Regions from separate parts of the Roseobacter litoralis Och 149 genome, predicted to be linked through region 1. Evidence: riboswitches for the same ligand, from Rfam matches in the RefSeq annotation. Region 1 holds a riboswitch; each other region holds the start of a gene.

Region 1 (10,726 bases):
TGCGGCGAGCATGGCGGTAATGCCGGGTAAAACCCGCACATCCAACGCGCGCCACGTCGCATCGCCCGCTTCAAGGGCTTCGAAAACAGCCGAGGCCATCGCAAAGACACCTGGATCACCAGAGCTGACCACCACCACACGGCGGCCATCGGCAGCCATCTGCAAAGCGTGGCGCGCGCGATCCAATTCCACCCGGTTGTCGCTTTCGTGCAAGGTCAGACCGGCGCGCGGCGCAATGCGGCGCACATAGGGAATGTAGCCGACGATATCTGTGGCCTGCGCGATTGCCTCCGTCACTTCTGGGGTAATGCAGCTCTCCCGACCCGGTCCAAGACCCGCGATGATGACCCAGCCGCTCACGGCCTGCGGCCCTGTCCATGCACGATGATGATTGAAAAATAGGGCAGTGTTTCCGCGTCGAACTCGGCCAGAGGGCAGATTTCCTGCCCCTCCATGCTGGCGTATTTCACAAGGATCGCGCGCTCCGCCTTGCCCGCCGCCGCCAGTGCCCGGCGCACCTTGGGCAGGTTGCGCCCGATTTTCATAACGACCAATGCATCGGCCTGTGTCATCGCATTGGTTAACGTCTCTTCGTCCAGCGTGCCCATCACGGTCGACAGAATGTCATCGCCCCATGTGATCGGCGCGCCACTCGCTGTCCAGGCGGCAGACATGCCCGTGATGGCCGGAATCACTTCGATCGGCAGACTGTCTTTCAAACGCGTGTAAACATGCATGAAAGAGCCATAAAAGAACGGGTCCCCCTCGCACAGCACCACAACGTCTTCGCCCGCTTGCACAAGCGTTTGCAGATGCGTGGTGCAGTCGGTGTAAAAGGCCGAAAGTGCCGCGTTGTAGCGCGGATCAGACAGCGGGATCTCGGTCGTGACCGGGTATTCCATCGCAAAGGGCACCACATCATCGCGCAACATCCCATCTACAATGGTGCGCGCGCGACCGGCACGGCCTTTCTTACGGAAGTAGGCAATGTTGCGGGTCTCGCGCACGAGACGATCTGATTTGACGCTCATCAGCTCCCGATCACCGGGACCCAAACCGACGCCATATAATACGCCGGTCATTCCGCGCGACTCGCGATGGCATTGATGGCCGCGACGGTGATGGCGCTGCCGCCCAGACGACCCTCGACAATGATCGATGGCACCGGGTTCGCCGCCCATAACGCGTCTTTGCTCTCTCTTGCGCCGACAAACCCGACGGGGCAGCCGATGATCGCCGCAGGCCGTGGGCAGTCCGGATCTTCGAGCATCTCCAGCAGGTGAAACAGCGCGGTTGGCGCATTGCCGATCGCCACAACCGCGCCCTCCAGACGGTCCCGCCAAAGCTCAAGCGCTGCAGCCGAACGCGTTGTGCCAAGTCTTGCGGCCATGTCCGGCACCCGGGCATCCCGCAGGGTGCAGATCACATCGTTATCGGCGGGCAGGCGTTTGCGTGTCACCCCTTCGCTCACCATATAGGCATCGCAAAAAATCGGCGCACCCCGCATCAACGCATCCCGCGCCGCTGCGACCATGCCGGGGGCAACTTTCACATGCTCTTCCAAGCCCACCAAACCTGCAGCGTGGATCATGCGCACGACGACTTGCTCTTCGTCGGGTGCAAAACGCTCCAACGCCGCTTCGGCACGAATGGTTGCGAAGCTTTCCAGATAGATGGCCGCCCCATCTTTTTCATATTGGTAAGGCATGGCTACTGTGTCAGTTCCTTGAAAACATCATCTATGGACAATCCGCGCGCAGACGGCTCATCCCATGCAGCGTCATGCCTGACAAGATCGAATTTACCGTCCGCGCCGACCAGAGTGACATCCGCAGGCCCGGCATGCGCGCAGCCCTTCGCGCAGCCCGACACATGCAGGCTTTGTCCCTTGGGCATGCGGGTGGCAAGTGCCTCGGCCAAGGCCCGGGTTTCGATTTCGCCCTGTTCACAAAGCGGCGCACCGGGGCATGCATGGACATTCAGGATATGCGCACCGGGTTTCGTGACGAAACAGTCGGTTGCGACCTTTGAGGCCCCTTCGAGCAGGAACAGCCGCCACGGCGTGCAGCGCAGCCCTACGACTGCGTCATCCGCGAACAAACCGATCAACCCGCGTGCATCCACCGCCCCGAAACCCGCACCCAAAAGGTATCCCTCAGGGCAAGGACCCGGTTGCGGTGTCGTGCCAGTGCGACGCGGCGCATGGCCCTGAAAACCGTCCGGCAGCGCGTTTCTTTCCAAGTGGCGGCGCATGCGGCCTGCCTGAGCACCGCCGCTGTCGACAAACCACTGCGCAAGATCAGCAAGCGCGGACAGCGCCGTGTCCGGGCTTATTTCCATACCCGTCACGGCACCATCCGCGCGCAGGATCAAAGCTGTTTGTGCGCCACGTTCGAACCTGAAATCACCCGAGGCCAAAGACAACAGCGGCTGCGCACCTGTATCAAGGACAATCCCCATTTTGGCGGGCAAGTTCGGCAAGGCCCGCAAGCCTGCCACGATCCTCGGATACAGGTTTTCGGTGAGGCCATCCTGCCCCCAGAAAGGCGTCGTGAGGATATTCCTGCGCGCCTCATCCTCTGCTGTGGCATCCAAAAGGTGCGCATCCATAAGCGCTTCCAGTAGTGCACCGTGCCGGTCCTGATCCACGCCCCTGATCTGCAGGTTGCCCCGCGAGGTCAGATCAATCACGCCATTGCCATAGCCGATCGCAAGCTCGGCCAGCCTGCAGGCTTGGGTGCGATCCAGACGGCTCATCTGAGGACGCACGCGCACAACCAGCCCGTCGCCCGAGGCCATCGGGCGATGCGCGCCCGGGCACCATCCCTTGACGCGGGGAGCCTTCGCAGAGGCTGCGCGGTTCATTCCGCCGCCTCCAGCGACGCGAGGATCGAATTGCGCCGCGATTTCCACAGACCCGCCGCGTGCAGCGCTGCAAACCGGTCCCGCATGGCGGCCAACGCCGCAGGGTTCGCATCTGCCAGAAAGGCCGTGACATCCGCATCGCCCAATGTGGCGTCGAAATAGAGATCGAATAGATGTCCCGGCACCACATCGGCAAGCTGGGCAAAGGCAGCCATGTTTTCCAGTGTCGTGGCGATTTCCGCCGCCCCGCGAAAGCCATGCCGCTGCATGCCCGCAATCCAATCCGGTTGCGTGGCGCGCGCATGAACCACACGGGCAATCTCTTCGGTCAGGGTGCGGGTGCGCGGGTTTTCGAAATCGGTCGCATCCATATGGTAGAGTGCTGCGCGCCCACCGGTGACGGATTTGGCGGCGGCGAACCCTGCCTCATGGGTGGCGTAGTCTTCGGCCAGCAGCACATCGGTTTCCGGCAAGTCCTGAAAGTGCAGAAACGCAGTCGCCTTGCTGACCCGCGCCTTGATACCAGCGGCGTCTTGCTGCACTTTATCCCCGTCGAGCGCCCAGCTTGAGGTGGCCAGCCAAGCTTCGCCTGCCGCCAGTTTGGCTGCCTCGGAATAATCACCGATATGGGCCCCCATGGCGACGCCGAAACTGCCCGGTGCCGGGCCGAAAACGCGCGTGGTGTCAGCCCCTGCGTAGGGGTTCCAGTCGGGCGCTTCATCGCGGGCGGCCAAGGCGCGCACCGCTTGCGAAAACAGCGCTGTAAGTGTCGGGAACACGTCGCGAAACAGTCCGGAAACACGTAAGGTCACATCCACGCGCGGGCGGTCCAATTCGGTGATCGGCAGCACCTCGATGCCTGACACACGCTCGGACCCTTCATCCCAGACCGGGCGCGCACCCAGCAGGCACAGCGCCATCGCGAACTCTTCACCTGCCGTGCGCATGGTGGCCGACCCCCAGAGATCCACGATCAGGCTGCGCGGCCAGTCGCCTTCGTCCTGCAGATGTCTGCGCACGAACTCATCCGCAAGCCTGCGCCCCTGTTCGTAAGCCGCCCGCGTCGGAACGGAGCGTTGGTCTATGGTATAAAGGTTGCGTCCGGTGGGCAGCACATCAAGCCGCCCCCGGTAGGGCGATCCGGACGGGCCGCCCGCGATGCGTTTGCCATCCAGCGCCGCCAAGAGGGCTGCACTCTCGCATCGCGCGGAAAGGCTCGCATCAAAAGTGGTATCCACCTGCGGCGCGCGGCCCCAGATATGCAAACCATCCCCGAACTGGCTGTCCTTGATGTCACAGACAAAGCGGTCGATGCGCGTGATGGCCTCCGCCGCGCAGGACACGCCATCCAACCCCAATTCATGTTCCACACCCAGCGCCTGCGCCTCATCACGGATATTCTCCTGCAACAGATCGCGGCGGCGCGGATCAAGCCCGTCCGCATTGGAAAATTCATCCAGCAAAGCTTCAAGCCGTACCAGCCGCAGCGGCGTCGCAGTGGGGCGCAGGGGCGGCGGTATATGCCCCAGCGTCACAGCCCCGATGCGGCGCTTGGCTTGTGCCGCCTCGCCGGGGTCATTCACGATAAAGGGATAAATGACCGGCGTCGCCCCGGTCAGCGCATCCGGCCAGCATGCGTTGGACAGGGCGACCGACTTGCCCGGCAACCATTCCAGCGTGCCATGCGCCCCGATGTGAACGATGGCATCCACCTGCGTGCGCAGCCACAGATAGAACGCCACATATTCATGGCGCGGGACACGCGACAGGTCGTGGTATTCTTGATCGCGTTTCTGCGGTGTGCCACGCTCTGGTTGTAGCGCGATCCAGACATTGCCACGCCGCACGGCCGGCATCGCAATCGCGACACCTTCAGGCGGATCGTCCCATGCTATCGTGAGATCGTCGCGCAGGCTCTGTGGCAGATTGGCCAGCAGCGCCTGATAGTCACGCGCATCGAGCAGTTGGTCGGCGCTCTCAAAATCCTGCGCGGTAACGTGCCCGTCGGTCGCGTAGCCCGCACCTGCCAAATCCTCAAGGATCGCGGAGGCAGAGCCAAGCGCGTCCATCCCCACAGCATGCGCGAGGTTCCACTCGCGCCCCGGGTAGGTGGACATCACCAATGCTATGCGGCGTTCACTGGCGGGTTTGGACGCCAGATGGACCCAAGCCGCCACCCGATCCGCGATTGCCATGATCCGCTCAGCGTGGGGGCGGTGCACAAAGCGCGAATATTGCAAATCCGCGTCCCTCTTTTGCGGCTCCTTGAAAGAGGCGACACCGGCGAACAGCCGTCCATCAACTTCTGGCAGCACCACATGCATAGCCAGATCAGCGGGGGACAACCCGCGTTCTGCTTCGGCCCATGCCGCCTGCCGCGAGGTGGCCAGCGCCATCTGGAAAACCGGCACGTCACCTGCGTCCAGCGGCGAGGCGCCGCGCGTGCCTTGCCCGGAAAATGACGTCGCATTGACGATTGCAGCGGGGCTGAGATGGGCCACCTGACGGGTCAACCATTCCGCAGCACCCGGAGCCTTGAGCGAGGGTGCAAACAGCCCCATCACGGCAAACCCCTTGGCGCGCAGCGCGGCAAAGACCTGTTCAATCGGTGCCAGATCGGCGGCCACCAGAAACGAGCGGTAAAAGACGACAAGCACCAGCGGCTCCGTGGCCTCCTTGGCCAGAACCGGACAGGTCACATCGTGCTCAGGCGTCCAGCCCCCGACCGAGGGCAACGTCTTGGCCCCGCGCACAGGCCCTGCATAAAGCCCCGAGGCCAGCGCCATCTGCGCCAGTGCCGCCTGCCATGCAACCACACCACCGGTATCACAAAGCTTTTGCAACTGACGCAATGTGGACACCGGCAAGGTCGAGACCGCATCAAGGCGCGTATCCGTGCGCCCGTCCGCAGGCAGCACGGCCAGCGCAATGCCCTTGGCCCGCGCCAGAGCCTCGATCTGCTGCAGGCCATAGGGCCAGTAGGGCACACCGCCAATCAGCCGAATAAGAATACCCTTTGCGCTGCACAGCGTTTGTTCGACATAGGTATCGACCGACAGCGGGTGTTTCAGCGCCGTGATATTGGCCAGTCGCAAGCCGGGCAGCCGGCCCTCGGGCCCACCCCCCTTGCGCCACGCCTGCGCCAAAGCACCGAGGTCTGAATCAGACAGGCTGAGCACAACCAGATCGGCGGGCGTCTGCCCCAGATCGGTTGGCGTTTCCGTCTCTTCCAGACCATGGCTTTCGCGAAAGACGACATGCATGGCAGGTTACTCGGCAGCCGCAGGGACAGGGACCAACACGGATTGCACCGCCTCATAGCTCACATCATCATGTTCAGCGATCACGACCAACCGGCCCCGGCGCGGTTCATTTTCGGCCCAGGGGCGGTCAAACTGATGGCGCACGCGCGCGCCCACCGCCTGCACCAAGAGCCGCATAGGTTTACCGACAACGGAGGCATAGCCTTTGACGCGCAGGATATTCTGCTCCTTGGCCAAAACCTCGATGCGGGCAACCAGTTCGGCCGGATCGGACACTTCGGGAATCTCCACCACGATGGATTCAAAATCGTCATGTTCGTGATCATCATGCCCATCATGATGCGAGGGGCGCGCGTCCATATCGTCTTCGGCAGCGGCCTCCAGCCCCAGAATGACGCGCGGGTCAATCAGCCCTTCAGCAACCTCAATCACCGGGATCGGGCGCGGGCTGCGCGCGGCGATTTCCTCTTTGGCTTTGGCCACGCCTTCGGCACCGGCCAGATCGGGCTTGGTCAGCAGGATAATATCCGCGCAGGAAATCTGGTCTTCAAAGACCTCGGACAAGGGCGTGTCATGATCAAGGCTTTCATCCGCAAGGCGCTGCGCATCCACCGCCGCCACATTCGACGCAAAGCGGCCCGCGGCCACAGCCTCGGCATCGGCCAGCGCGATGACGCCATCCACCGTGATTTTCGAACGGATATCCGGCCAGTCAAACGCCTTGAGCAGCGGTTTCGGCAGGGCAAGGCCGGAGGTTTCAATCACGATGTGCTCCGGGCGCGGCTCCAACGCCATGAGCGCTTCGATGGTCGGGATGAAATCATCCGCGACTGTGCAGCAGATGCAGCCGTTCGCAAGTTCCATGATGTTTTCTGCCGGGCAATCCGGGATCGCACAGCCTTTGAGGATTTCACCATCCACGCCCACATCGCCAAATTCATTCACCACAACCGCCAGACGTTTGCCGCCGGGGTTCTGGATCAGGTGCGAAATCAGCGTGGTTTTCCCGGAGCCGAGAAACCCGGTGATCACCGTGACGGGAAGTTTTGCAAGATCAGCCATTGTTGTCCTCCAGCGGCGGTATGCGCGCGATACAGTTACGTTTGAAATGTTCCGGGCGGGTGCGCCACGGGATCAGACCATCACTGGTCTCATGATAAAGGGCGGCCCCCTCTATCAGCGTGTCCAGATGCGACGCCTCATGCAGGTTTCCGTACAGATAGGTCCATTTGGCCCCGCCCCCCCGCAGCGCGACGGAACACCCGGAATCGCAGTTTTGCAAACATTCCACCGCCCGCAGTTCCAGCCCCTCGGGCAGACCGCGCGATTGCAATTCATCAAACAAGCGCTGGCCCGGACGTTCGCCGTCGTCGGTGACGTCGGTGCCGCGTTTGCATTTGATGCACACCAGTATCTCTGTGCGCTCACCCATGGGGGCGGCCAGTGCAGGTTACATCATTGTCCGTTAAAACAGCATGTGCCGTCATCATATCATTCCTTTCCGGAGCACCCCGCCCGGTCTTATGTTGCGTTTGTGATGGCAGGTCTCCTGGCTCGCGGGTCACCGCGCCTCTTTTGCCTTCCCAACCCGTCTTTCGGTCAGTGGCGTGCGACAGAGGCACTCTTCGCTTACAGTTGCGGGGGCAGCCACGGCATTTCACCGCGTTCCCTTTTATGTCCCGGCCTGAACCGGAACAACCATCGTGCCCTGCATTTTCCAGCGATGGCGTGGGAAGTCAATGGCGCACCGCCTTGTCCGGCGATTATCGCTTTCTGATTGGCCAACTGGCGGTAAAGTACGCGTGTTTCACCACGCCACAGGGTGCCGCCAGATACCCGCGTGACAGCGGATCACGAGGCTGCAACTATAACCATCAGAAAACACGCCGGTGTTCAGACCGCCGGCCCCACATTCGGAGGCCATGTGCCAAACACACTGACAAGCCGCGCGGATCGGATGCACATGCGCGTTTCGTATCGCGCAATCGTCGCTTTGTTCCGCCGGGTCGCCGCCACATGAGCGGTATCCTCACATTAAACACCGGCTCGTCATCGCTGAAATTCGGGCTTTACCGGGATGCGCCGGAACCCCAGATGCTGCTCTACGGTCAAGTCGATGAAATTGGCGACAACGCGCTGTTGATCCTGAACACCAGCGAGGGAAAAACCAAACAGAAGGTATCGGCCCCCACGCCCGCTGCCGCGCTGGATCATGTTATCAAGGCGCTGGCACCGCATATAACCGGGTTGCCCATCCACGGGGTGGGCCACAGGATTGTGCATGGCGGCACGGATTTTACGAAACCCACGCTGCTGACCGGCGATGTGATGGCGGCGCTTGCCCGGTTCAACCCGCTCGCACCGCTCCATCAGCCCCATAACCTGGCCGGGGTTGAAGCGGCGCGCGCGGCCTTTCCGGATTCTGTTCAGATCGGGTGTTTTGACACGGCGTTTCACCGGGGCCATCCGTGGGTCAATGACACCTTTGCCCTGCCGCGCGCCTTTTATGACGAAGGTGTGCGGCGCTACGGGTTTCACGGGGTCAGCTATGAATACATCACTGGGGTCATCAAAACCACCTACCCCGACCTGCACAAAGGGCGGCTGGTGATTGCGCATCTGGGCAACGGGGCGTCTATGTGTGCGATTACCAACGGAAAAAGCGTCGGGTCCACCATGGGATTTTCGGCATTGGATGGTTTGCCCATGGGCACCCGCTGCGGCCAGATCGACCCCGGTGTGGTGCTGTATCTGCTCACGCAAAAGGGCATGGCCCCCCTTGAAGTGATGGAGATGCTCTATTCTAAAAGCGGGCTGTTGGGCCTGTCGGGGATCACCAGCGATATGCGCGAACTACTGGCCTCGGATGATCCGCAGGCGCGCGAAGCAATCGACTACTACGTATTCCGCGCCCGGCGCGAAATCGGGGCGCTGACGGCGGTGCTGGGGGGGATTGATGCGCTGATCTTCTGCGGGGGCATCGGGGAAAACGCAGCCCCTATCCGCAGCCGCATCGTTGAGGGGCTGGAGTACCTGAACATTACGGTTGACCCAAAGCAAAACCAGCGCAATGCGCGCGATATCGGCACGGGATCAACACGCGTGATGGTCATCCCGACGGATGAGGAACGCATCATCGCGCGCGCGGTTCATGCGGCAATATCATAGGGCATGACGCCTTGGGCCGGATCAATCACAACACGGGGCCGATGGTGGCGATGACATTGTGCCAGATGCGTTCGTGTCGGGGCCATGTGCGCACCGCTTCAAGCAGCACAGGATCGGATTGCGCGATATACCCGGCCTGCCTGTCACAGACCGCTTGCGTGATGCGGGCGTCCTGCAAAAGCACGTTGTTTTCATAGTTCAGATCGAAACTGCGCAAATCCAGATTGGAGGAGCCGATCAGCGTCACTTTATCGTCTATTGTCAGCGTCTTGGCATGGAGCAGCCCCGCTTTGAACTCGTGGATATGACACCCGGATGACAGCAGCCTGCGATAATAGCCGCGGCTGGCGGCGGCCACGATCCAGCTGTCATTCTTTTGCGGAAAGATCAGCGTTACACGCACGCCGCGATGAGCCGCTGCACAGAGCGCATCCAGAACCGTCGCATCCGGCACGAAATAAGGTGTGGTCAGCGTTATCGTGCTCTGCGCGCAGTTGAAAAGGCTGGAAAACAACTGCGGTGTTGCGCCGTTGCGTTCTGTCGGGCCATCCCCGATTGCATGGGCCGGGAAGCCGGGGGAAAGACACTCGACCTTCAAGGCACCGGGATCGAATGCTTCGCCGGTGGCCTGCATCCAATCGCTGATGAACAGCAATTGGTTCTGCGCAACCACGGGCCCCTGAAAGCGCAGCATGATGTCCACCCATGGCCCAAACCGGGCCTTTGGCAGAAACTCCGGATCGGCACAGTTGCGGCTGCCGCAATAGGTGATCTCGCCATCAATGACGGTGATCTTGCGGTGGTTGCGCAAATCTATCCGGCTGGTCAGCAGTGTGAGGATGGGGCGGTTGAGCGGCAGTGTCACGGCGACCTGAACGCCTGCCTCTTTCATCTGCGTCCACAGCGGCGATCTGATCAGCGCGCGCGATCCCAGCCCGTCGGCCATGGCACGACATGTCACCCCGCGTTTAGACGCGCGCATTAAGGCTTGCGCCACCTCAGTGCCGGTGCCGTCCGTCAGCCAGATGTAATACAGCACATGTACGTGGCTTTGGGCGCGATCAATATCGGCGATCATGGCGGCATTGGTGGCACGTTCATCCGCCATCAATTCCGCCTGATTACCTGCCATGGGAAAGAACCCGTTGATAGAACTCGCGTAGCGGAATGCGGATTGGTAGTAGGGGTCGATCAGGGCCTCGCAGCCCCCCGAGTCGCCAAAGATCACGCCTGCCTGTGGTCGTATTTCATCAAAAACCTGTTTGTGCCGCTTTTCCGCGTGATGGCCGAGGTCAACCTCACCAAACAGAAAGTAAAGCCCGCTGCCAACATAAGGGACAACGGCGAGAATGATAAACCACGCCAGCCGCGCAGGCGGCGACAGGTCATCGCGCAACAGAATGCGCACCGTGAAAGCAGTAACGATCATA
Region 2 (10,726 bases), 1.0 Mb from region 1:
AAACCCGAGGCTTTGTCGCCTTTAAATTGCGTTACTGGGATCAGCATGTGGTTTCATCGCAAAGTTAACACATACGGATCAAAGGTTTATGATTTTTCGCCGACATGCTCGGCCAAGTTGGCAAAGAATTTTCCTGCCAGTTTCTTGGCGGTCCCCTGAACCAGTCGACTGCCAAGCTGTGCGAGCTTGCCGCCAATGTCTGCATGTGCGTCATAGCGCAGCAACGTGCCTTCTTCGTGCTCTTCAAGGGTGACATCGGCCCCCCCTTTGGCAAAACCTGCCGCCCCGCCATTGCCCTCGCCTTTGAGTGAAAAGTGCTCAGGTGGCGCATCCGGTGAAAGGGTCACATTCCCTTTGAATTTTGCCTTCACCGGGCCGATTTTCAGCACGACCTTGGCCTCAAGCTCGGTGTCGGAATGTTTGTGTAATTCCTCGCAGCCCGGGATGCACTCTTTCAGGATTTCAGCGTCATTAAGCGCGTCATAGACCACCTGTCTCGGTGCATTGATCACGATTTCATCTTTGAGATCCATGGGTCTTTTCCTTCATCCACGCCACTGTTGACGCGTAGATGAGCATATCTTTCCTTCAAATGAAATGGTCTAAAAGTCTAGGTCCGGTGCCCTGTCAAAGTTTGTTGACCGGTATTTTCAGCGTCATGTTACCGTTTGCATCCCGCGGCACTTCACCCGCCCTGATATTCACCTGCAGCGACGGAATGATCAGCGAGGGCATGGAGAGCTGCGCATCGCGCGCTTCACGCATTTTCACGAATTCATCGCGCGAGGTGCCGCCGCCGATATGGATGTTGCCGGCTTTTTGTTCCCCCACGGTCGTTTCCCATGAAATCGCGCGGCCGCCGGGCCCATAGTCGTGACACACAAACAGGCGTAAATCATCCGGCAGGCTCAGCACGCGCTGGATGGAATCATAGAGCTGGCCCGCATCCCCGCCGGGGAAATCCGCGCGCGCCGAACCACCGTCCGGCATGAACAGCGTATCGCCCGTAAAGGCCGCATTGCCCATCACATGCACCATGCAGGCTGGCGTATGCCCCGGCGTGTGGAGGGCAAAACACGTCATCTCCCCCACGCGATACCGGTCGCCATCTTTAAACAGCTTGTCGAATTGCGAGCCATCACGTTCAAACTCAGTGCCCTCATTGAACACTTTGCCAAAGGTGTCCTGCACTTCGGTGATGTGCTCACCGATGCCGATCTTACCGCCGAGTTTTTGTTGAAAATAGGGAGCGCCCGACAGGTGATCGGCATGCACGTGGCTTTCGATGATCCACTCAAGCGTCAGCCCCTGCGCCTTGATCGCCGCGATGATCTCGTCCGCGCTGTCATAGCTCAGACGGCCAGAGGCGTAGTCAAATTGCATGACCGCATCGACAACGGCGCAGGCGGTGCTTGCAGGGTCCTTGACGAGATAGCTGATGGTATTGGACTGCGCGTCAAAAAAGGCCGTCACGTCGGGGTGTTGGTCTAAATTCACAGCGGTCATTGTCTATCCTTTATGCGGACCTTCATGCGGGCGGATCCTTTGCCGGACCATGCCTGGCAATCCATCGTTCGGTCAATCTTTCTTATCGGCAAAGGCGACCGGCCCGCCCTGCTTCTCCCATGTGGAAAACCCCTCCCGCAGATGGGCGGCGTCAAACCCCATGTCCTGCAACTGCGCGACCGTCAGTGCGGAGCGCCAGCCCGACGCGCAGTGGAACACATAGGTCTTGGACTGGCCAAAGATGTCCTTGAAATAGGGGCTTTCGGGATCGACCCAGAACTCGATCATGCCGCGCGGCGCGTGATAGCTGCCGGGGATAAAGCCGGACCGCTCTCTTTCACGCGGATCCCGAATATCGACGATCACCACATCCGGGTCATCCATCATGGCGATCAGGTCGGGGGTTTCAATCTCCTTGATCCGCGCGCGGGCGGCGCTGACCAGATCAGCGGCAGATGTCTTGAGCTTTTGCATTCCATGATCCTTTTTGCGGGGCCGTGCATGCCAGTTATGGTCAGTGTAGCATGCTTTCAACCAAAGCGGCATCCGCAGCTTCCAATGCGCCCTCGAGGTATCCGCCAAACGTGGCGGCGACCTCGGTTCCTCCAAAGATCAACCTGCCATCCCAAAGCCCGGCAAGTGCAGGGGGAAGGCCGTATAGCGGATGTGTTGTCATTGGCGCGTGGTCCGCCTGCGTCGCGGTGTTGGTGTCAGCTGCCCAATCCTTGATCAGAACCGCATTCGCGGATGCGGCTTGTGACCCGAAAAGGCGGATGAGTTGATCAACAATAGCTGATTTGAGCACCTGCTGATCGCGGCGGTCCGGGGGCACACCGATGAAACCAAAAAGGGCTGCGCCACTGCCCGTGGCGGTGCTTGCATCGTGGATCTCCACCATCGGTCCCTTGTGGCTCATCGCATCACCAGACAGCCCCATGTCACGCCAGAACGGGGCATCGTATAAAATGACGGCTTTCGCTTGGCTTGCCATCCATGTCGGAATAGCGGCCATCGTTTTTGTCGCCGCTGTGGGCAGAGTAGGGGAGAAATCGAGGAATGCGGCGACGCGCGGCGGTATCGCCAGAACCACGGACCGCGCTTGGATCTCTGCGCCTGCCTCGCAGCCTATGAGGATGTCGCCATCTGATCGCGAAAGTTGCCGCACTTCGGTGTTCAGCAGGATGCGCGACGGATCAATCTGTCCCGCGAGCGCAGTGCAAAGCGTGCCCATACCGCCGTCAATTCGAAATGAACCCTGCATGGACGCTGCGCCGCGCCCTTGCTGTATGCGACCCTGCGCATCCTCAAAGCGGAATTCACCCTGCGCGTATTGTTCAAAAACCGGCAGCTCAAAGCGTGATATCAGACCGGCAATGCGCGGCTGGCCCGCCCAGAACCACGCCGGACCGAGGTCATAGGCGGCGCCGTTGACCGTTTCACTCAGCACCCGACCGCCCAGCCTGTCCCGACTTTCAACCAGCAGATAATCGCGACCCGCCTGATGCAGCTGGTCCGCGAGGTAAAGCCCGGCGATGCCGCCGCCAACAATCACAACATCGGCGCGATGCCGAGGTGTCACGGGGCCGGGGGCTTTGCATGTTGGATGTGGCGCAGTTTGGCCCAAAGGCGCACGCCTTTCGGGCCCGCTGTGGCGTTCAGGGTACTTGCGCAGGGTAGGCGCAGCCATGATCCCTGTTGCAACTGATCGCCGCCCTCGGTCATGCTGCCCTCCAGCACCAGAAACTCGCCACCATCGGGCAAGTCCATCGAAACTGCGGTGCCTGCGGCCCATTTTTCTGCGCGCACCGTTTCCTGATCGTCGTGGAACAGGGTCATGACGCCCACCCCCGCGCGGGTCGCATCGGGGATAAATTCCATTTTGTTCATGTCGACGACGACATGGGTGCGATCGTCCGGCTGGAATTGCCATAGTTTCACAAAGATCGTGCAGCCTGCGTCGGAATGAGGGGAGTGGGCCGATGTCGGCGGGTTGCGCACATAAGACCCCGCCGGGAAATCGCCGTGCTCGTCGGAAAACACCCCGTCCAGGACAATGAATTCTTCGCCGCCGGTATGGGTATGTTCCGAAAAGCGGCTGTTGGGCGCGTACCGCACGATTGTCGTGGCGCGCGCGACCTCACCCCCGATCCGGTCCAGCATCCGCCGGTCAACACCGGGCATCGGAGAGGCGCGCCACTCAACCTTGTCAGAATGAACAACAACACGTTGCGAAAAGTCAGCATGCAAATCCATGGATGGCTCCGGGTCAGGTGTGATCAGACTTTGCCTACCATGAGGCGGTGAAATTGCAATTGGCGATCACGCTATCGTTTGACGTTGCATGTCGGCTGCCGCGTCGGGCAGGATCAAATCGCGGGTGTGATCTATTGGAAAGACCTGAGTGTGCCGGATTTCAAATCACTGCCCGCAAGGCCGGTTCAAGATATGGCATATGCACCTGAAGGGGAGTGTTGCGATGAGTGATATAAAAAGGCAGTCACGCCGCACCGTTTACGAAAACAGATGGATGAAAGTCCATGAGGATGTGGTGACTTTCCCTGATGGATCAGACGGGATTTACGGCGTCGTTGACAAGGATGACTTTGTCCTGATTGTCCCGCAGCATGCAGATGGGCGGTTTCAGCTGGTGCAGCAGTTTCGCTATCCGGTGGGCGGGCGTTATTGGGAATTTCCGCAAGGGTCATGGGAAACCAGACCGGGCACGGACCCGGAAAAGGTCGCCCTTGCCGAGTTGGAGGAGGAGACCGGTTATCTTGCACACTCCCTCACCAGATTGGGGCATCTTTTCGAAGCATATGGGTTTTCAAATCAGGGCTTTCACGCGTTTCTGGCAACCGGTCTGCAAGAGGGGCGCGTAAATCGCGACAAAGAAGAACAGGATATGCAAACCGCGTCGTTCAGTCTTGAGGCGATACATGACATGATCCGCTCTGGGCAGATCAAGGATGCCCCAACCATCGCGGCACTTGGGTTGCTGGCTATTTCTGAACATGGATAGAAACCGCGCAACAGGTCAGCGCAGAGACGGGACCGCGGCGCGCCGTTGCGCCACGGTCCAAAGGCATTGTTATGTGGCCGCGTTATGCAGACGGTGCGTAAAGATGCCCCGGTCGGTCATTGCGCGCAGGCCCTTGGCACCGGCAAGCGCTGCCAGATCGGCCAAGGGTTCGATCAGGATGACCAGCAGATAGGCCACGCCAAAGCTTGTCACCGCCGAGAGGTTGTCGGCCCCGACGCCTTGCCCGTAGATCGCCCAGAAGGCCACCCAGGCGACAACGCCACCCTGATAGACAGCCGACATTTTCAGCACATCCATGTAGCGCAGATCGACATAGGCCGTTGTCTGCGGAATGACCCGTTTGGCCAGCGCGTCCACCGCAAAAAGCGGGAACAGCAGCGTCGAGACATTGACGAAATACATTGGCACATCGGAAGGTGCGAAAAACAAGCCTTGGATCGCCAGACCGCCCGCAAGGCCAAGCGCGGCCGGACCAGACCCAAGCAGCAGAAACAGCGTCGTGCCCAGAATGATGTGCACTTCCGAGATACCGACCGCGAAATGCGGAAAAATCTCAAAGAAGATAAACACCCCGATCGCGGCAATCACGGAGCGCAGGGCAAAGGAGACCACCGAATGGGTCTTGAGATCATCATTGATCAGTTTGAGGGAATAGCCCGCAGCAGCAGCCGCCGTCCCATAGGCCAGTACCATTTTTGCGCCGTCCACGACGCCCGGTTCGATATGCATGTTTACTTCCTTTCGCGTCCACCCGACGCATTTATATGGCCGGAATGTTCCGGCAGTTGCAGAATGATGGTTGGTATCCTGACTTGCAGCTTTTGGCGCTCTGGCCGTTTTCGCTGCTTACAGTTGCGGGGGCAGTCCGGGTCTTGCACCCGGTTCCCAATTAAGGCCCGTTCTCAGAGGCCGCCATCTCAACAGACCTTACGCGAATAGAAACGCAAGACAAGCCTGTGTGCGACCTTTGAATATCTGGATATGACGTGTTCTTGGGAAACGTGTGTGCATGGCAGGATGGGGTCGGTGCACGCAGTTTCATCTCACGTTCGCAGTCGTGCGCGCAGTTTTTGGCCAATTCTGTCCTGCGGTGGCTGGCAAATCCCTGTTGTTTCTGCTCAAGTCTTGCGGGATATGAACAATCGACGCAGTTGCAGGGGTGGATGCGATGCGTCAGACGACCAAAAACCACCCGGGAAAAACAGGGGAAATCAAGATGAAGGTGAAATCACTCATTCTGTCTGCGGCATTGGCTGCAATGGCAGGCGGCGTATCGGCAGAAGGCGTCAAGGTCGGCATGATCACGACCCTTTCGGGCGGTGGCGCCGGGCTTGGTATCGACGTGCGCGACGGCTTCATGCTCGCGGTGAAGCAGTCGGGCCGTGACGACATCGAGGTCGTGATCGAAGACGACCAGCGCAAACCCGATATCGCCGTGCAACTGGCCGATAAAATGATCCAGTCCGAAAAGGTCGATGTGATGACCGGGATCATCTGGTCGAACCTCGCGATGGCTGTTGTTCCGGCGACTGTCGCACAGGGCAAGTTTTACCTGTCGCCCAATGCGGGTCCATCCGCACTGGCGGGTAAGGGATGCCATCCGAACTATTTCAACGTCGCGTGGCAAAACGATAACCTGCACGAGGCCGCTGGTGCCTATGCCACTTCTGCGGGCTATTCCAACAGCTTTATCCTCGCGCCGAACTATCCCGCCGGTCAGGATGCGCTGACGGGCTACAAGCGAACCTTTGGCGGTGAATTAGCTGGGGAGTTGTTCACCAAACTGGGTCAAACCGATTACGCCGCCGAGATTGCGCAGATCCGCGCGTCCGGGGCAGATTCCGTGTTCTTTTTCCTGCCCGGTGGCATGGGGATTTCATTCCTCAAGCAATATGCCGACAGTGGCATTGATATCCCCGTGGTTGGTCCTGCGTTTTCCTTTGATCAGGGCATCCTGCAGGCTGTCGGTGATGCAGCCCTTGGTGTGGTGAACACATCGCAGTGGAGCAAGGACATCGACAACCCGACCAATGCCGCCTTTGTCGAGACATTTCAGGCGGAATACGGGCGTTTGCCGTCACTCTATGCCAGCCAAGGGTTTGACACGGCAAACCTGCTGATCTCTGCGCTCGCAACGGCCAGCCCTGCGGATGCGGATGCCTTCCGCGCAGCACTCAAGGCGGCGAATTTCGACAGCACACGCGGTGACTTTGCCTTTGGGTCCAACCACCACCCCATTCAGGATATCTATGCCCGCGAGGTCATCAAGGAAGGCGATGTCTTTACCAACAAGATCATCGGCGTTGCCCTTGAAGACCATGCAGATGCCTATGCGGCTGAGTGCAAGATGTAAGCAACGCCTTGGTCCGGGTGTGACCTTGCACCCGGACCGGTATATATAACCATGTCCACAATTCTGATCATTGAACAGGTCCTGAACGGTCTGCAATTCGGCGTGATGCTGTTTTTGATGGCGGCTGGCCTGACGCTGATCTTTGGCGTCATGGGGCTGATCAACCTTGCGCACGGATCGCTCTATATGATCGGGGCTTTTGCGGCGGCGGCTGTGGCCGGGCTGACGGGGTCGTTCCTGCTTGCACTGATCGCCGCGATGGCCGCTGCTGCGATGGCGGGCGTGTTGATCGAAACGGTTGTCATCCGCAGGCTTTATGCCACGGATCACCTTGATCAGGTGCTGGCCACATTTGCGCTGATCCTGATCTTTTCAGAAGGAACGCGGTGGGTCTTCGGTTCTTTTCCGCTGTTTTTGGATATTCCTGATGCCGTATCGGGGCCTGTGTCCCTGCCGGGTGGCATTCAATATCCGCTGTATCGGCTTGTTCTGATTGCCGTGGGGCTTGGCGTGGGGTTGGGGCTTGCTTTGCTCATTAACCGCACGCGCATCGGTGTTCAGATCAGGGCGGGCGAGAATGACCGCGAGATGATCGCGGCCCTCGGGGTGGATATCTCGCGTCTTTACACGCTGGTGTTTGCACTTGGCGCGGCGTTGGCCGGGCTGGCGGGCGCACTGGTCGGGGCGATCCAATCCGTGCAGGTCGGCATGGGCGAACCCGTGCTGATCCTCGCGTTTGTGGTCATCGTGATCGGGGGTATCGGCTCTATCAAGGGGGCATTTGTCGGTGCTTTGCTGGTGGGCCTGACGGACACGTTGGGCGGTATTTTCCTGCCTGAGCTGTTCAAGCTCTTTACCGATGCTTCCACTGCCACGTCGGCGGGGTCGGCGTTGGCCTCCATGGCGATTTACATTTTGATGGGCGCCGTGCTGATCTGGCGACCCACGGGGCTATATGGGGCGCGCGCGTGATTTCTGAACGTGGGGTCAATAGTGTCGTGCTGATCGGCCTGTGCGCCGTGCCGATCTGGGCGCTGCTGGTGGATGAACCCTTCACGATCACGCTGGCCACGCGCGCGGTGATCTTCGCGCTGGCCGCTGTTGGTCTCAACATCGCACTGGGTTGGGGTGGTCTGGTGAGCCTCGGGCATGCGGTGTTCTTTGGTCTGGGCGGCTATGCGATGGGTATCCTTGCCCATCATGCGCAGACATTCACCCCCGTGATGGAATGGCCGTTCCTGATTGAGGGCACAAAATCCATGCCTGTGATCTGGCTGGTGGCGATGATCAGCGCAGGTGTCGCGGCCCTCGTGATCGGGCTTTTGTCGCTGCGCACGGCGGGTGTGTATTTCATCATGATCACCCTCGCCTTTGGGCAGATGTTCTACTATTTCGCCATTTCGTGGGCGGAATACGGCGGCGAGGATGGACTATCCATCTACGTCAGGAACGATTTTCCGGGGCTGAACACATTGGTCCCGATCCACTTTTTCGCCCTGTGTTTCGTGATCCTGTGCATCGTGCTTTTTATCAACGCGCGGCTGATCAAATCACCCTTTGGGCTTGCGCTGAACGCCGCGCGTCAGGTGCCGACCCGGGTTGAGACCGTGGGGATGGACCCTGTGCGCCTCAAGCTGGTCGCCTTTGTGATTTCGGGCGTGATCACGGGTTTGGCGGGCGCGCTTTTTGCTGACCTCAACCGCTTTGTCAGCCCGACGATGTTCAGCTGGCAGATGTCCGGTGAGATAATGATTTTTGTCATCCTCGGCGGTGTTGCGCGGCTCTTTGGTCCGGTGGTTGGCGCGGTGTTGTTTGTCATGCTTGAACACATACTCGGTGGCCTCAGCAACTACTGGCACATCTATCTCGGGGCGCTTTTGCTGGTCATCGTCTTGTTCGCCCGTGGCGGGATCATCGGTCTGTTGTGCGGGCGGGGGCGGCTGGATGACTGACCCTGTGCTTGCCACCCATAACCTCAGCAAGAGTTTCGGCGCGTTGACCGCAACCGATGATGTCACGCTTGATCTGCGCGCGGGTGAAATCCATGCGGTGATCGGACCCAATGGCGCAGGGAAATCCACGTTGATTGCGCAGATCTGCGGTGGGCTGACGCCTGATCGCGGGCGCATCGAATTTCTGGGCCGAGACGTGACACAGGAACCGACGCGACTGCGCGCGCGGGCAGGGCTTGGGCGCACGTTTCAGATATCTGCACTGGCGATGGAAGACAGCGTGTTGCAAAACGTCATGCTGGGCGCATTGGGGGCGATGGGTCGCCCATGGCAATTCCTGCGACCCGCCTTGAAAGATGATGCGCTGCGTGACAGGGCCGAGGCCGCGTTGGCGCGTGTCGGCCTGACGGATGCCCGTGCCAAACGCACCGCGGAACTCAGCCACGGGCAGCGCCGCCAATTGGAAGTCGCGGTCGCGCTGAGCCTGCAACCCAAAGCCTTTGTGATGGATGAACCTATGGCGGGCCTTGGGTCGGAAGGGTCCAAGCAATTGACCGGCTTTCTGGACAGTCTGCGCGCGGATGCCCCGATTTTATTGGTCGAGCATGACATGGATGCTGTTTTTGCGCTGGCCGACCGGATCAGCGTTCTGGTCTATGGCAAGGTGATCGAGACCGGCACCGTGGCAGAGATACGCGCCAGCAAAGCCGTACGCGACGCTTACTTAGGCGGTGAGGCATGACGCTTTTGACGCTGCGCAATGTCGAGGCATCTTACGGGGTCAGCCCCGCGCTTTTCGGTGTCGATCTGAGCTTGCAGCCGGGCGAGGTCATGGCGCTGATGGGGCGCAACGGGATGGGCAAAAGCACCACCGTCAAGGCGATTTGCAGGATGGTGCCGACACGCGGCACGTTGGAGTTTGATGGGCGAGATCTGTCGCGCTTGCCCAGCCATCGCGCCGCGCGGCTGGGTATCGGTCTGGTGCCTGAGGGGCGGCGCTGTTTTTCGTCACTGACGGTGTCGGAAAACCTGTCTGCGGCAGCACGCCCCGGTCACTGGACATTCGAGACGGTTGCAGAACTGTTTCCCCGGCTTGCAGAACGCAAGGAGCAAAAAGCCGCAACGCTTTCGGGTGGCGAGCAACAGATGGTGGCGATCGCGCGCGCCCTTATGACAAACCCCCGGCTGCTCATTCTGGATGAGGCAACCGAAGGCTTGGCCCCCCTTGTGCGGCAAGAGATCTGGGCGGCCCTCACGGAACTGAAACGGTCCACGGGCATGTCGATTATCCTGATCGACAAATCGCTTGGTGAGCTGTCACGCATTTGCGAACGTGCAACCATACTGGAACGCGGAACCACCGTCTGGTCCGGTGCCATGACCGACCTCACGCCGGACATCAGCACGCGGTATATCGGCGTCTGATTTACGCTGGTGTCACATTCAGCAGTTTACGCACTTTGGCGATATCGGCTTCGTCGATCCCATGGCCCTGACCCGGTTTGGTCCGCGCCGAAACGTTCGCGCCGGCCTGTTGCAAGCGCGCCGCACTATCCGCAAAGCGCCGGTGGGGAATATGCGGATCCTCTGCGTGGCAGCTCATGTCGATCTGCGTGCCTGCCAGATTGGTATCGTAGTTCAGGACTTTGTCGCCAAACCCGTACAGCGCGGCATCAGGGCCTGTGCCGGCATCCGCTGTTCCGATCAGGCCACCTGACAGTATAAAACCAAAGCCCAACCCCGTGCCGCGCCGCGCCAGATATTCAGCGGCCAGACAAGCACCCTGACTGAAGCCGAGCACCCCGATCCGTTTTCGGGGCAGGCCACTTTCGCTCAGGGTTCTGATGGCGGCATCGACCTGCGACAGACCGGCCT
Region 3 (10,726 bases), 2.1 Mb from region 1:
CCACATGCCGCACTTGCCTTGTTGGAACAGCGACAGGTTTTCATTGAAACCATTTGTCGAAGCACCGGGAGGGCCCGCGTCATTCATCAGATTGATGTAGAAGTTGAGCGTGTTGGACCATGCATCGGAATCGTACTGAGGGACCCAGTTTTCATCCACGATCCGCGCGCCAAAGGAGTTGGACATCGCCGTCAGGAAGGCTGCGTTTTCGCCCCAACCCGCTTTTCCGCGCAGACAAATACCGTATATCTCGTTGTCCTTGTCCGTCATGGCGCGTGCGGCTTCCCCGATGAAGTCCCAAGTGGGCGCGTCGGGCATTTCCATGCCTGCGGCTTCCATCAGGTCGGTGCGGTACATGACCATTGACGATTCACCATAAAATGGTGCCGCATAGAGCGTGCCATCGAGCGACAGGCCACCGCGCATTGCGGGCAGAATATCGTCAATGTCGTATTCGGCGGACAGATCATCAAGAGAGATCAGCCAGTCGTTCTTGGCCCAGATGGGCGTTTCGTACATGCCGATGGTCATGATGTCGAACTGACCACCCTTGGTGGTGATGTCCGTTGTCACGCGTTGACGCAGAACGTTTTCCTCCAAGGTCACCCATTCTACCTGATGGCCTGTTTTCTCGGTGAAATCGTCTGTCAGACCCTGCATGCGGATCATGTCGCCATTGTTGACAGTTGCGATGGTGAGTGTGGTTGCATGGCCGTCAGCGAATGCGCTGCTTGCCGTGATGAGCGACATAGCAGTCGCCGCACAAAGTGCGTGTCTCAAAGACATCCGTGTCCTCCCTATGGTTGGATGTTGTCCAATCAAGCTAGTCGCATTGTATACGTCCGGTCAACAAAAAAGTTTACGCGCGTAAACTTTTAACTCACGCTGAGTCGCGAATTATCAGTCGCGCGGGAAAAAGCGTTTCCGGTCTCGCCCCCGAATTTCCGCCATTTTCAATGCATTGGAACAAAGTCTCGACCGCGTGCTCGGACACAGAAGCATAGTCATGTGCAGCGGTGGTCAGTGACGGGCAGGCAAAACGTGATAGCGGATGATCGTCATGTGACGCCACACGCAGATCACAAGACGCATCTCGTCCGACTCGCACGCCCCGGTCATAGCAAGCGGACAGAAAGCCAATAGCAAGGCGGTCGTTGCTGCACAAAACCGTATCCGTCTTTAGTATCTTTTCATCAAGCAGTTTGAAGCCGCCATTGCGACCGATCTCTTCAAACGCCCAACCCTCTCCGTCAATTTTGATAACCTGTGTTTCCAGACCCAGACGCTCCATCATCTGCAAATAGGCGCGCCGACGTTTGTTGGCGTTCGGGTTTGCAGGCGTCCGCATCTCCAGAAAACATGGCGGCTCTCCGGTTCTGCTAAGGTATTCAACAGTTTGCGACACGAAACTGTAATTGTCAGAACCCACGAAAGCATCGCCTATACCATCAAGATTACTATCGAACAGGACCGTCGGGACATCACGGCAGAACTTCTCAATCATCGACGTGTCGGACAGCCGACCCAGTGGCGCCAGCAAAACGCCCGCCGGTTTCAACGACCGCAATCCATCCAGAATATCGTTTTCCTGCGATGCCTCACCATGAGAATTAAACAGGTTCGGCGCATAGCCCGCCTCAATGCAGCGCCGCTCAATCACGCGCGATATTTCCGAAAAGAAAGGATCGGCCAGATAAGGCACCACGATTCCGATGTTCTTTGTCAGGCGCCGATTCTGGTTGATCGCATAGATGTTCGGGCGATAATCGTGATGCTCCAGCGCTTCTTCGATGCGCTTGCGCGTCGTGGCGCGCACGCTTTGCGGGTTGTGGAAGTACTTTGACACCGTCGGCCGTGAAATCCCACTGACCGCCGCGAACTCTTCCATATTTCTGATCTTGGTATTGCTCATCTCTCGTGCGCTACAACTCTCTGTCTGTCAGAGTCGCATTGTACAAATTTTTTTAACGCGCGCAAATTTAAGTAGGCAGATTACAGACCGGCGAACAACCCGACCAGTTTCGACAGCTTTTTGACAAGGCGCGTAAGGTCGTCAAGGCGGTCCGTCGCATCTTTGATACGATCGGTTTCTTTCTTGATATCGCGAGATGCCGCCGCGATATCCTCAAGAAGAGTTGAATTCGCTATCTCCAGATCAATCTGGCGCAAACCACTTAAAGCGTGAACCTGCATGCTTTTGAGCAAGTCGTCGATGTTGTCGGAGAACTCTTGTTCCGCTGCTGAACCCGGTGTCTGGCGGTTTCGGGATTCGATATTGTAACCAAGGTTCACCGCAATGGCATTACGGGTTTGTTGCCAGGAACCCCAGTTGCTTAAACGCGCTTTGGACATCTAACATTCCTTTGTCATCAAAATGGGTCGGCGGACTCCGAAAGGAGCTTGACCAGCTTGGACAACTCCACAATCGAGCCTTGCAAATCCTCTTTGCTGGCGCTGTCTCGGGATGCCTTGGCCAGTTTGGCATGTGTCTGGCCGATATTGGCATATGCATCTCTGGCCGCCGCGCTGCGTTTCAGCGCCGCCACCTCATCAAAAAGCCTGTCCTGCAAACGCTGCACATCGCGCGTTGATGCATTGTTGGCATAGGCCGCCGCGAGCGCACGTTCCGCACGTTCCACACGCTGCAGGGATGTGGTGACTTCGCTCAGGGTCAGCGCTTCCGAGGCAGCACTGAGCAACCCGGTGGCCTGCTGAATTTGCGGATCGACCGCCACGATAATCTCGCGCAGCTTGGCGGTGCGCGCACCTGCAAATGTGGCGGTGCCAATGCCCCCGAATGCCGCCCCCACCGCTTCGAACTGATCTTTTGTCCCTGCCCCGCCCAGCGCCGAGCTTAGGCCCTCGACGGACACTGCAAGGTTGGTCAACGACGTGTTGAACGCGGCGCCGTCTTGTGCTGCATCGGCCGCAAGGGCCGCAAGGTTCGCGCCATATTCCCCCATGGCCTTGTTGAGCGCCGCGATGGAGGCAAAGCTTTCAGGGTTTTCTATTGGCGCACCGTCGCGCCGCACCACCTTGCAATCCTCAATCGAAGACCCCGGCACGGCAAGCAAGGCACATTCCGGTGCATAGGCCAGAAAAACCCCATCTTGTGCGAGGTCGCCGCGAATGTCGGAAATCTGGTTTTCTGTCAACGTACCGAGCCGTTTGGTCTGCGCCTGCGCGGCCGCTTCCGTCGCCTCGCCAAAAGACGCGACAGAGCCGCGGTACACTGGCGATGAACATCCAGCAACAACCGCCAACGCCATCACCGGCCAGATCGATCGAAGTGTCATGATGTGTCCAGTTCTGCAAACTTCATCAAAATGCGCCTTGTCTTTGCGGCTCAAGAAAACCGCAACAAATGCACGAGAAATCAGCGCGGTGGCCCCCTGGCGCCTGCCGTCCACAGGCGCCGGGGCTGGCGCTGAAAAGGTCTTTTTAGTCCAAATTCACTTCTACAATAGCGAGAAGACTAACAATACAATTTTGATCTGTCGACACGCTATGCTTGAATTTCAGCATTTTTGCCCTGAAGGACCTGACATTTTCCGACAATTACGGCCGGCATCGCCGAGAAAAATAGCCTTTGGGCGTTTCAGCCACAGGTTTTAATCCATTGCGGTGAATGTCTAAGACGCGGCCAGGTTTGCAGCGCGTCCAAGCGGCCCGGCTATATTTCGGACGGTAACCTCAGCGTTGTCTGCGGCGCAACAACCAGACAAAAAAGGTGCCGCCTGCAAGACCGGTGACGATACCGATCGGCATGTCCTCAGGGGCCATGACCGTGCGTGCGACAATATCCGCCCAAAGCAGAAATACAGCCCCCAGCAAGGCCGACGCTGGCAAAACGCGCGCGTAATCCCCGCCAACGATCAACCGCACGATGTGGGGCACCATCAGTCCGACAAAACCGATGATGCCGGAAAACGCGACCATCACCCCCGTGATCAACGCGCCGATGAAAAAGATCGACAAGCGAAAGCGTGCCACGTTCAGGCCCAGCGTTGCCGCGGTTTCATCCCCGACTGTCATTGCATTGAGGTTACCCGCATTGATCCGCAGATAGACGCCACAGAAAACCAGAATGATCAGCGGAAAGATAAGCTGGTTCCATTGCGCCAACCCCAAGCCCCCAAGCATCCAGAACACAACCGTATGGGTCGCGCGCGGGTCACCAAGGAAAATCAGCACATTTGCCATCGACATCACGATGAATGATACGGCAACCCCGGCAAGCACAAGCCTGTCCGCACTGGTTGCCGCGGCGAATTGCGAGACTGCCAGTACCAGCAGCGTCGCGCCCAAGGCCCCCGCAAAGGCCAACAGAGGCACCGTCAGCAGCCCAAGGAACAATCCGGTGTGGAGCAGCGCAAGAATGGCGCCAAAAGCCCCGCCCGCAGAAATCCCCAACAGATGCGGATCTGCAAGCGGGTTGCGCGTGACGGCCTGCAGACTTGCGCCCACCATCGCCAGCCCCGCGCCGACGAAACAGGCCAGCAAAGCGCGTGGAAACCGGATGTCCCAAACAATCGCTTCGCGTCCTGTTGACCAATCGCCGACAAAAGACGTGTCAATTGTATTATTCAACACCACCCCCCAGACTGTCGAAAAGGGGATCGAAACAGCGCCAATGCTGACCGCCATCGTCAGCGATAGCAGCAAAAGGATCCAACCGCACATCATTGCGACAGGATAGACCGCAGACTGCCCGGATCGTGCTGCTGCGGTCTTTGCCATAGGGTTCACTCCGCCCGTAAAGCCGCAGCAAGCGTTTTGACGGCGGCGATGTTGCGTGGACCCGGTGTCGCCTCGACATATTCCAGCGTTACGAAACGGTCGTTCCTGACCGCATCAAGCTGTGCAAAAGCAGGATTGGACATCATGAACGCGCGTTTTTGCGCCGCCGTGACATCGCCGTAGTTGACGATAACGATCACTTCGGGGTTACGCTCGACAACGGTTTCCCATCCAACCGTCGCCCAGCTTTTCTCCAGACCGTTCATGATATTGACCCCACCTGCAGCCTCGATCAGCGCATTCGGCATCGCATAGCGCCCGGCGGTAAAGGGCACGTCTTCGCCGCTGTCATAGACAAATACGCGCGGCGGGGTGCTGAGGGGCGACAATGACGCGGTGAAGCTGTCCAGTTCCGCGCGGTAGCCTGCCACCAGTGCCTCCGCCTTTTCGGATACGTCAAAGATCGCGCCAAGGTTCAGCAGGTCGGCATACATATCTTCCATGCTGACGGCGGCTTTCTCACCGATGTGAATGCAGCTTTCGGTAAGCTCGTAGACCTTGATGCCAAAGGGCTCCAACGTCTCGGGCGTCACTTCACCGCCCACTTTCATGCCGTAGTTCCAACCTGCAAAGAAGAAATCAGCATCCGCCCCGATCAGCACTTCCTTGCTGGGGTATTTGGCGGATAATTCGGGCAGGGCTTCGACACCCGCCGTCATCTCCGCGTCCAGCGTTTTCCAGCCGGAGATACCGGTATAGCCCACCATCCGGTCCGCCAGCCCAAGGACCAGCATCATCTCAGTCAGGTTGACGTCGTTGGAAATCGCAGCCTTCGGCGGCGCGTCGAAGGTGACGGTTCGGTTGCAGCTTTGCACCGTTGTCTGCGCCAGCGGGCCGGTGCCCATCAGGATCATAAACAGGGAAGAAAGTATACGTGTCGGCTTCATCGTGTGCTTGCCTTAATGCGGAAGGTGGAAGGATAAGTGTTTGGTCTTGCTCGGACTAAGCTGTTCTGCGCGCGCCTCAACCGCAAATACGTTCGAAACACTATGCGCAGTGAGCACCGCATCAGGCGGCCCCACGCCACGCGTATGTCCGTTTTCGAGCAGCAGAATGGTATCGCAGACATCCGCCGCGACATTCAAATCGTGCAGAGAGACGATAATCGTCACATCCAGCGCGCGAATGAGGGCGAGCACCTCAAGCTGATGGCGGATGTCCAGATGGTTGGTCGGCTCATCCAGCACCAGCACCTGAGGCTCTTGCGCTAGGGCGCGGGCCACCATGACCCGCTGGCGTTCACCGCCCGACAGGTTGGCGAGGTCCCGATCTGCCAAATCGCTCAGGTTCAGCGTATCAAGCGCAACCTCGACGATCTGCGCATCTTTCGCGCCTGCGGTGGCAAAACCAAGGCGGTGCGGTGCGCGACCCAGCGTCACGATTTCGCGCACTGTCAGTCCAAAGGACGACGGCTGTTCCTGCAAAACCGCCGCAACCTTTCGCGCAGCGGCGCGCGGTGGGATCGACCAGATGTCGTCTCCACCGATCCTGATTTGGCCACTCAGCGGCGCCTGATACCGGTAGAGCAGACGCAACAGCGTGGATTTACCCGCCCCATTTGGGCCGACAACACCCATCACGCTGCCGGGTGCGGCGCGAAAGCTGGTCGGTTGCAGCAAGAGCGGCTCTTTGCGGCGCGGCGCCCAGCTGATGTTCTCCGCGACGAGGTCCGTGGCGTTCATGAGACACGCACATCGCTGTCTTCCAGCGCAATGATGGCCGCAGGCACGCGCGCAAGCGTGGTTTTGCGTAATTTGCCGGGACGATCAACCGACGAACACCACCCGTCCTCCAGCAGTGCGTAATCACGTGCAAAACTGACCAGATCGCCAATATCCGTATCCGGCTCTATATCGCCAAAAAGATAGGTCGCCTTGCGCGTTCCGTGATAGGCAACCGTGCAGGGGCGATCACAGCCTGCCATACAGGCAACGCCGGAAATCTCGAACTCTTCGGTGACGCTGTCACCCGCAGCAGCAATCGCCGCGCGCAGTCTGGCAATCAGCTCATAGCCCGGTTTACAGTCGGTGCCTTTATGTCGGCAGGATGTGCAGATTGTTATTCTATGTGTCGGTGTTCCCATGTCGCCCTCCGCGATTGCGCAGGGTGCACTTTGGGACATGTACTTTTCAACGGGTTGGCCCGTAAATCCATCATGACCTCCTGTCCGGACACCCCGCCCGGGTTGAAGTTACATCAATGATGGCAGGTCTCCTGACTCGCGGGTCGCAGCTTGCCCGATCCTTCCCGGATGCGGATGCATCCAGTGGTGATCATCGGGGTCGCTCGCCGCTTACAGTTGCGGGGGCAGTCACGGATTTGGCGTCTGTTACGAACGCCGCACCGTATTCCCTTTTCAGTCCGGTTTGCTTTTGACTTGCCGAACACCATCTCCCAACCCTTCCCCGAGATTCCGACCCGCGTCAAGCGAAACTCTGTGCGGGTTACCGTGTCGTGCGGGCAACCCGAGACGCGGCATTGCAATGCCAGCAGATTTCTCGCTATGTAGGTTCTGGTATCTTGGGCCCGAAGAGGTCTGCGTCTGTGGTACCACTTTGGAGAACGCATGGAACCTGCAACGCTTCACCCCATGGCGACCGGGCATATTCCCAAATATGTAGCGGCGGCTGACGGCAGTGATTACCTTTTTACTTTCATGGTCATTTTTACGGTTGGTGTCGTAATCCTGATCGGTGTGGCCTATTTCACGCTGCATGCGATCCCGGAAAAGCTGGCGCATAAATCGAACCACCCGCAGTTCCAACTGGTTGGAATCTTGTCCTTGCTTGCCCTGTTTACGCATAACGGGCTGTTCTGGGTGGCCGCGATCCTTGTGGCCGGTTTCCAGTTTCCCGATTTCAGCAGCCCGCTGCGCGCCATTGCCGATGCGATTGATCGAAACGGGTCGCGCGATGCGGCGCCCAACGCGCAAACATCCCAAAACAGCGAAACGCCGGTGACGCCGACCCCGAAAGAAACCTCTGATGCTTGAGACACTGATCTGCGCGCTGTTCACGATCTTGCCCGATTATCTTTACCGCCGGTTCCGACAGGGCAAGAGAATAGGCATCGAAATCAACCTCTTCAGTGTCTGGTATGAACTCAGGTGGGGCATAACCGGATGCGCGATCATGGCACTCACCGTGATTACGACGCTGTTTTATTTTCACCCGGCCACAAATTCCGTTGTGTCCTATTTTCGCACCGTCACGATATTGCCGCAGGCCGGGGGCCGGGTATTGGAAATCTACGTCAAGAACAACGAATTGGTGAACCTCGGCCAGCCGATATTCCGGTTGGAAGATCACTCGCAACGCGCACAGGTCGAAGCCGCAAAGGCAATGATTGCTGAGGCTGATGCGTCCTTGAAAGTGGCGCAAACCGATTTGACCGAAGCGATTGCATCTATCGCCGGGGCCACCGCGGCCCTGAGGCAGGCGGAAGAGGAATTAGAGCGCAACGTGACCCTGCGCGATCAGGGTTCGACCGCCGTGCGCCTTGCTGAAATCGACCGCTTTGAAAACCTTGTCGCGCAACGCTCAGCGCAGCGTGATGCCGCCATCGCGCAACAGGCCGAGACGCAGGAACGGATCGATTCCCTGATACCGGCGCAGAAAGATAACGCGCTGGCACAGTTTGATGCGGCCAACGCCGAACTGGAAAAAACCGTGGTCTATGCGGGTGTGACCGGTCGGGTTGAGCAACTCAGCCTGCAGGTTGGCGACTATATCAGCCCGGTCCTGCGACCGGCAGGCGTGCTGGTGCCCGTGACGTCTGGGCGAAGCCGCTTTCAGGCAGGTTTCAACCAAATGGCCGCGCAGGTCATCAAGCCGGGTATGATTGGTGAAATCGGTTGCATGACCAAGCCCTTCACCGTCATTCCGATGGTGGTCGTGGCGGTTCAGGATGTGATCCCGTCCGGGCAGGTCCGACCCAGCGACCGGCTTCTGGATCCACAAAACAACCAGCAGCCGGGCAGCATCATGGTGTATCTGGAACCTCTCTATGACGGGACCGCCGAGGCGCTGCCGCCGGGCAGTAACTGTATCGCGAATGTCTACACCGACAATCATGAACGGCTCGAGGATGAGAGCTTGAGCACCCCGCATAAAATAGCGCTGCATGTAATCGATACCATTGGTGTCGTCCATGCGGCGGGGCTGCGGCTCAGGCTGTTGCTGATGCCGGTGCAGACCCTTGTGTTCAGCGGCGGCCATTGATCCAACTCAGAGCAAAAACAGACTGCTCTGAGTTGTTTCGTGCTGCCTTTGGCGTTCAGTGCCGCATGCCCTTGCGCCGCCGATGCGCCCGGACCCTTAAAACGACGTCCATATATGAAAGAGCAGTCCCGCGACAAAGGACCCGGTCAGCGCGATCCCGACATAAAGGAAGAAGACACGCCGCTTGACCAATGCCCAGACGGCAATGGCCGCCGGTAACGATGTCACCCCACCCGCCACCAGAAAGGCAAGCCCTGCCCCCGGCGCCATACCCTGCTCAATCAGACCGCCCACGAGGGGGAGCGCTGCATAACCGTTGAGATAGGCCGGTACACCAACCACTGTCGCAACCGCGATGGGCGCAAGTCCGGAGCCGCCGAGCGTCTGCGCAACAAGATCCGCAGGAAGCCACGCCAGCATCAGGCTCTCCAGCAAAAACGCAAGGGTCAGCCATTTGGCGAGGAACAAGGTGGTCTTTATCCCCTCCCGCCAGAACTTCGACATCCGTTCGTCGTCATGCCAGAATTTCCAGACCACGTCTTTTGGTGCGCGCACCGAGGAACCGCAGCATCCGCCATTCCCGACCCCCTCGCGCAGGGGATTTGTCAGCCCGCCTGCCTTGCTCATGATGTGAACTACTGCCCCGCCCGCGATACCCAAGCCCACGGCAGCCATTGTTTTGGCAATCGCGAACTCAAGCCCAATAACGCCCGTTGTCAGCACAAACATCGAAGGGTCCATTACCGGAGACGCCAGCCAGAATGCCATTACCGCCGCCAGTGGCACGCCCATCGCCAAGAGCGCTGCGATCAGCGGGATGACACCGCAGGAACAAAAAGGGGATAAGCCACCGGCAAGTGCGGCAATGACGATCATGACAAGCGGTGACCCGGTGAACGCACGAGCAATCAGACCGTCCGCCCCGGTCGCGCCTGCATAAGCGGCAATCCCAATAGACAAAACAAGGAACGGCGCCACATTGATGAGGTTTTGAGCCGCAAAGGCGGCGCTGGTCGCGCCCTGTTCCGGCGCAATCAGAAACAAAACAACGAGAAGGCTGGCAGAAACCAACCAAACTCTTTCTTCACCCCACAATCTGTGAACCAAATCAGCTGCCCAGGATCGAACACTCAGCGCAAGTTCAGTCATAGCGATATCCTTAGATTTATCGTTTCTTTTGGGTTTGAAAAATGCTACCTGTATTCATGCAGCATCCTCCTGGGTGAGTTTGACGCCGATGCAGCATTCCGATGTCAGGAAAGACACGATCTGGTGCATGGCATCGTATTTTACACTGTTCACAATCTGGCGTCCCTGTCGTTCTTGCCTGACCAGTCCCGCATCCACCAAGGCCTTAAGATGATGCGCCAGAGTTGACGGCGCCATGTTCAGATGGTGGCCGATTTCGCCGACGTTCAGACCCTCATCACCGGCGCGCACGAGCAGTCGAAACACCGAAAGACGTGTGGCATGGCCCAAGGCCGCAAGAGCGGTGGCGACAGATTCGTTTATATCCATGCACACATCATAACCATAAAACTAGTTTTGTAAATTAGTTTCTCTGTCTTGGTACGCTTTAAAATTCACAAGGTGATGAAAGCAGCCCTTTGCGCGACGACGCGGCGTCCTTGCTGCGCGCGCCCCCAGTGTCTTTTAGATACATAGGCGTATCGCATTGATCCCTGTGGGGCGGGCGCAAGGTTTTG

The links. A riboswitch is a leader RNA that binds a small molecule or an ion and turns the genes downstream of it on or off. The one in region 1 is predicted to bind cobalamin.
Region 2: another riboswitch for cobalamin. It lies ahead of RLO149_RS19730 (energy-coupling factor ABC transporter permease); the one in region 1 lies ahead of RLO149_RS03025 (DUF1636 family protein).
Region 3: another riboswitch for cobalamin. It lies ahead of RLO149_RS13045 (DUF1636 family protein); the one in region 1 lies ahead of RLO149_RS03025 (DUF1636 family protein).

The regions. Positions count from the first base shown of each region.
Region 1 covers NC_015730.1:641,558-652,283, reverse strand. Annotated here, with positions in the region: gene cobJ (precorrin-3B C(17)-methyltransferase) at 1-360, opposite strand, end outside; gene RLO149_RS03050 (precorrin-2 C(20)-methyltransferase) at 357-1,082, opposite strand; gene RLO149_RS03045 (precorrin-8X methylmutase) at 1,079-1,708, opposite strand; gene RLO149_RS03040 (precorrin-3B synthase) at 1,711-2,865, opposite strand; gene cobN (cobaltochelatase subunit CobN) at 2,862-6,128, opposite strand; gene cobW (cobalamin biosynthesis protein CobW) at 6,135-7,190, opposite strand; gene RLO149_RS03025 (DUF1636 family protein) at 7,183-7,560, opposite strand; cobalamin riboswitch at 7,651-7,846, opposite strand; gene RLO149_RS03020 (acetate/propionate family kinase) at 8,145-9,296, shown strand; gene cls (cardiolipin synthase) at 9,322-10,726, opposite strand, start outside.
Region 2 covers NC_015730.1:4,107,703-4,118,428, reverse strand. Annotated here, with positions in the region: gene RLO149_RS19760 (SRPBCC family protein) at 87-533, opposite strand; gene RLO149_RS19755 (MBL fold metallo-hydrolase) at 628-1,506, opposite strand; gene RLO149_RS19750 (rhodanese-like domain-containing protein) at 1,579-1,980, opposite strand; gene RLO149_RS19745 (flavin monoamine oxidase family protein) at 2,021-3,085, opposite strand; gene RLO149_RS19740 (cupin domain-containing protein) at 3,082-3,759, opposite strand; gene RLO149_RS19735 (NUDIX domain-containing protein) at 3,983-4,525, shown strand; gene RLO149_RS19730 (energy-coupling factor ABC transporter permease) at 4,595-5,275, opposite strand; cobalamin riboswitch at 5,327-5,478, opposite strand; gene RLO149_RS19725 (ABC transporter substrate-binding protein) at 5,763-6,899, shown strand; gene RLO149_RS19720 (branched-chain amino acid ABC transporter permease) at 6,951-7,871, shown strand; gene RLO149_RS19715 (branched-chain amino acid ABC transporter permease) at 7,868-8,851, shown strand; gene RLO149_RS19710 (ABC transporter ATP-binding protein) at 8,844-9,593, shown strand; gene RLO149_RS19705 (ABC transporter ATP-binding protein) at 9,590-10,276, shown strand; gene RLO149_RS19700 (alpha/beta hydrolase) at 10,278-10,726, opposite strand, start outside.
Region 3 covers NC_015730.1:2,741,662-2,752,387, forward strand. Annotated here, with positions in the region: gene RLO149_RS13010 (ABC transporter substrate-binding protein) at 1-786, opposite strand, end outside; gene RLO149_RS13015 (LacI family DNA-binding transcriptional regulator) at 881-1,912, opposite strand; gene RLO149_RS13020 (hypothetical protein) at 1,993-2,352, opposite strand; gene RLO149_RS13025 (hypothetical protein) at 2,370-3,296, opposite strand; gene RLO149_RS13030 (FecCD family ABC transporter permease) at 3,694-4,740, opposite strand; gene RLO149_RS13035 (ABC transporter substrate-binding protein) at 4,746-5,687, opposite strand; gene RLO149_RS13040 (ABC transporter ATP-binding protein) at 5,700-6,482, opposite strand; gene RLO149_RS13045 (DUF1636 family protein) at 6,479-6,883, opposite strand; cobalamin riboswitch at 6,988-7,207, opposite strand; gene RLO149_RS13050 (hypothetical protein) at 7,367-7,792, shown strand; gene RLO149_RS13055 (HlyD family secretion protein) at 7,785-9,020, shown strand; gene RLO149_RS13060 (permease) at 9,117-10,169, opposite strand; gene RLO149_RS13065 (ArsR/SmtB family transcription factor) at 10,224-10,538, opposite strand.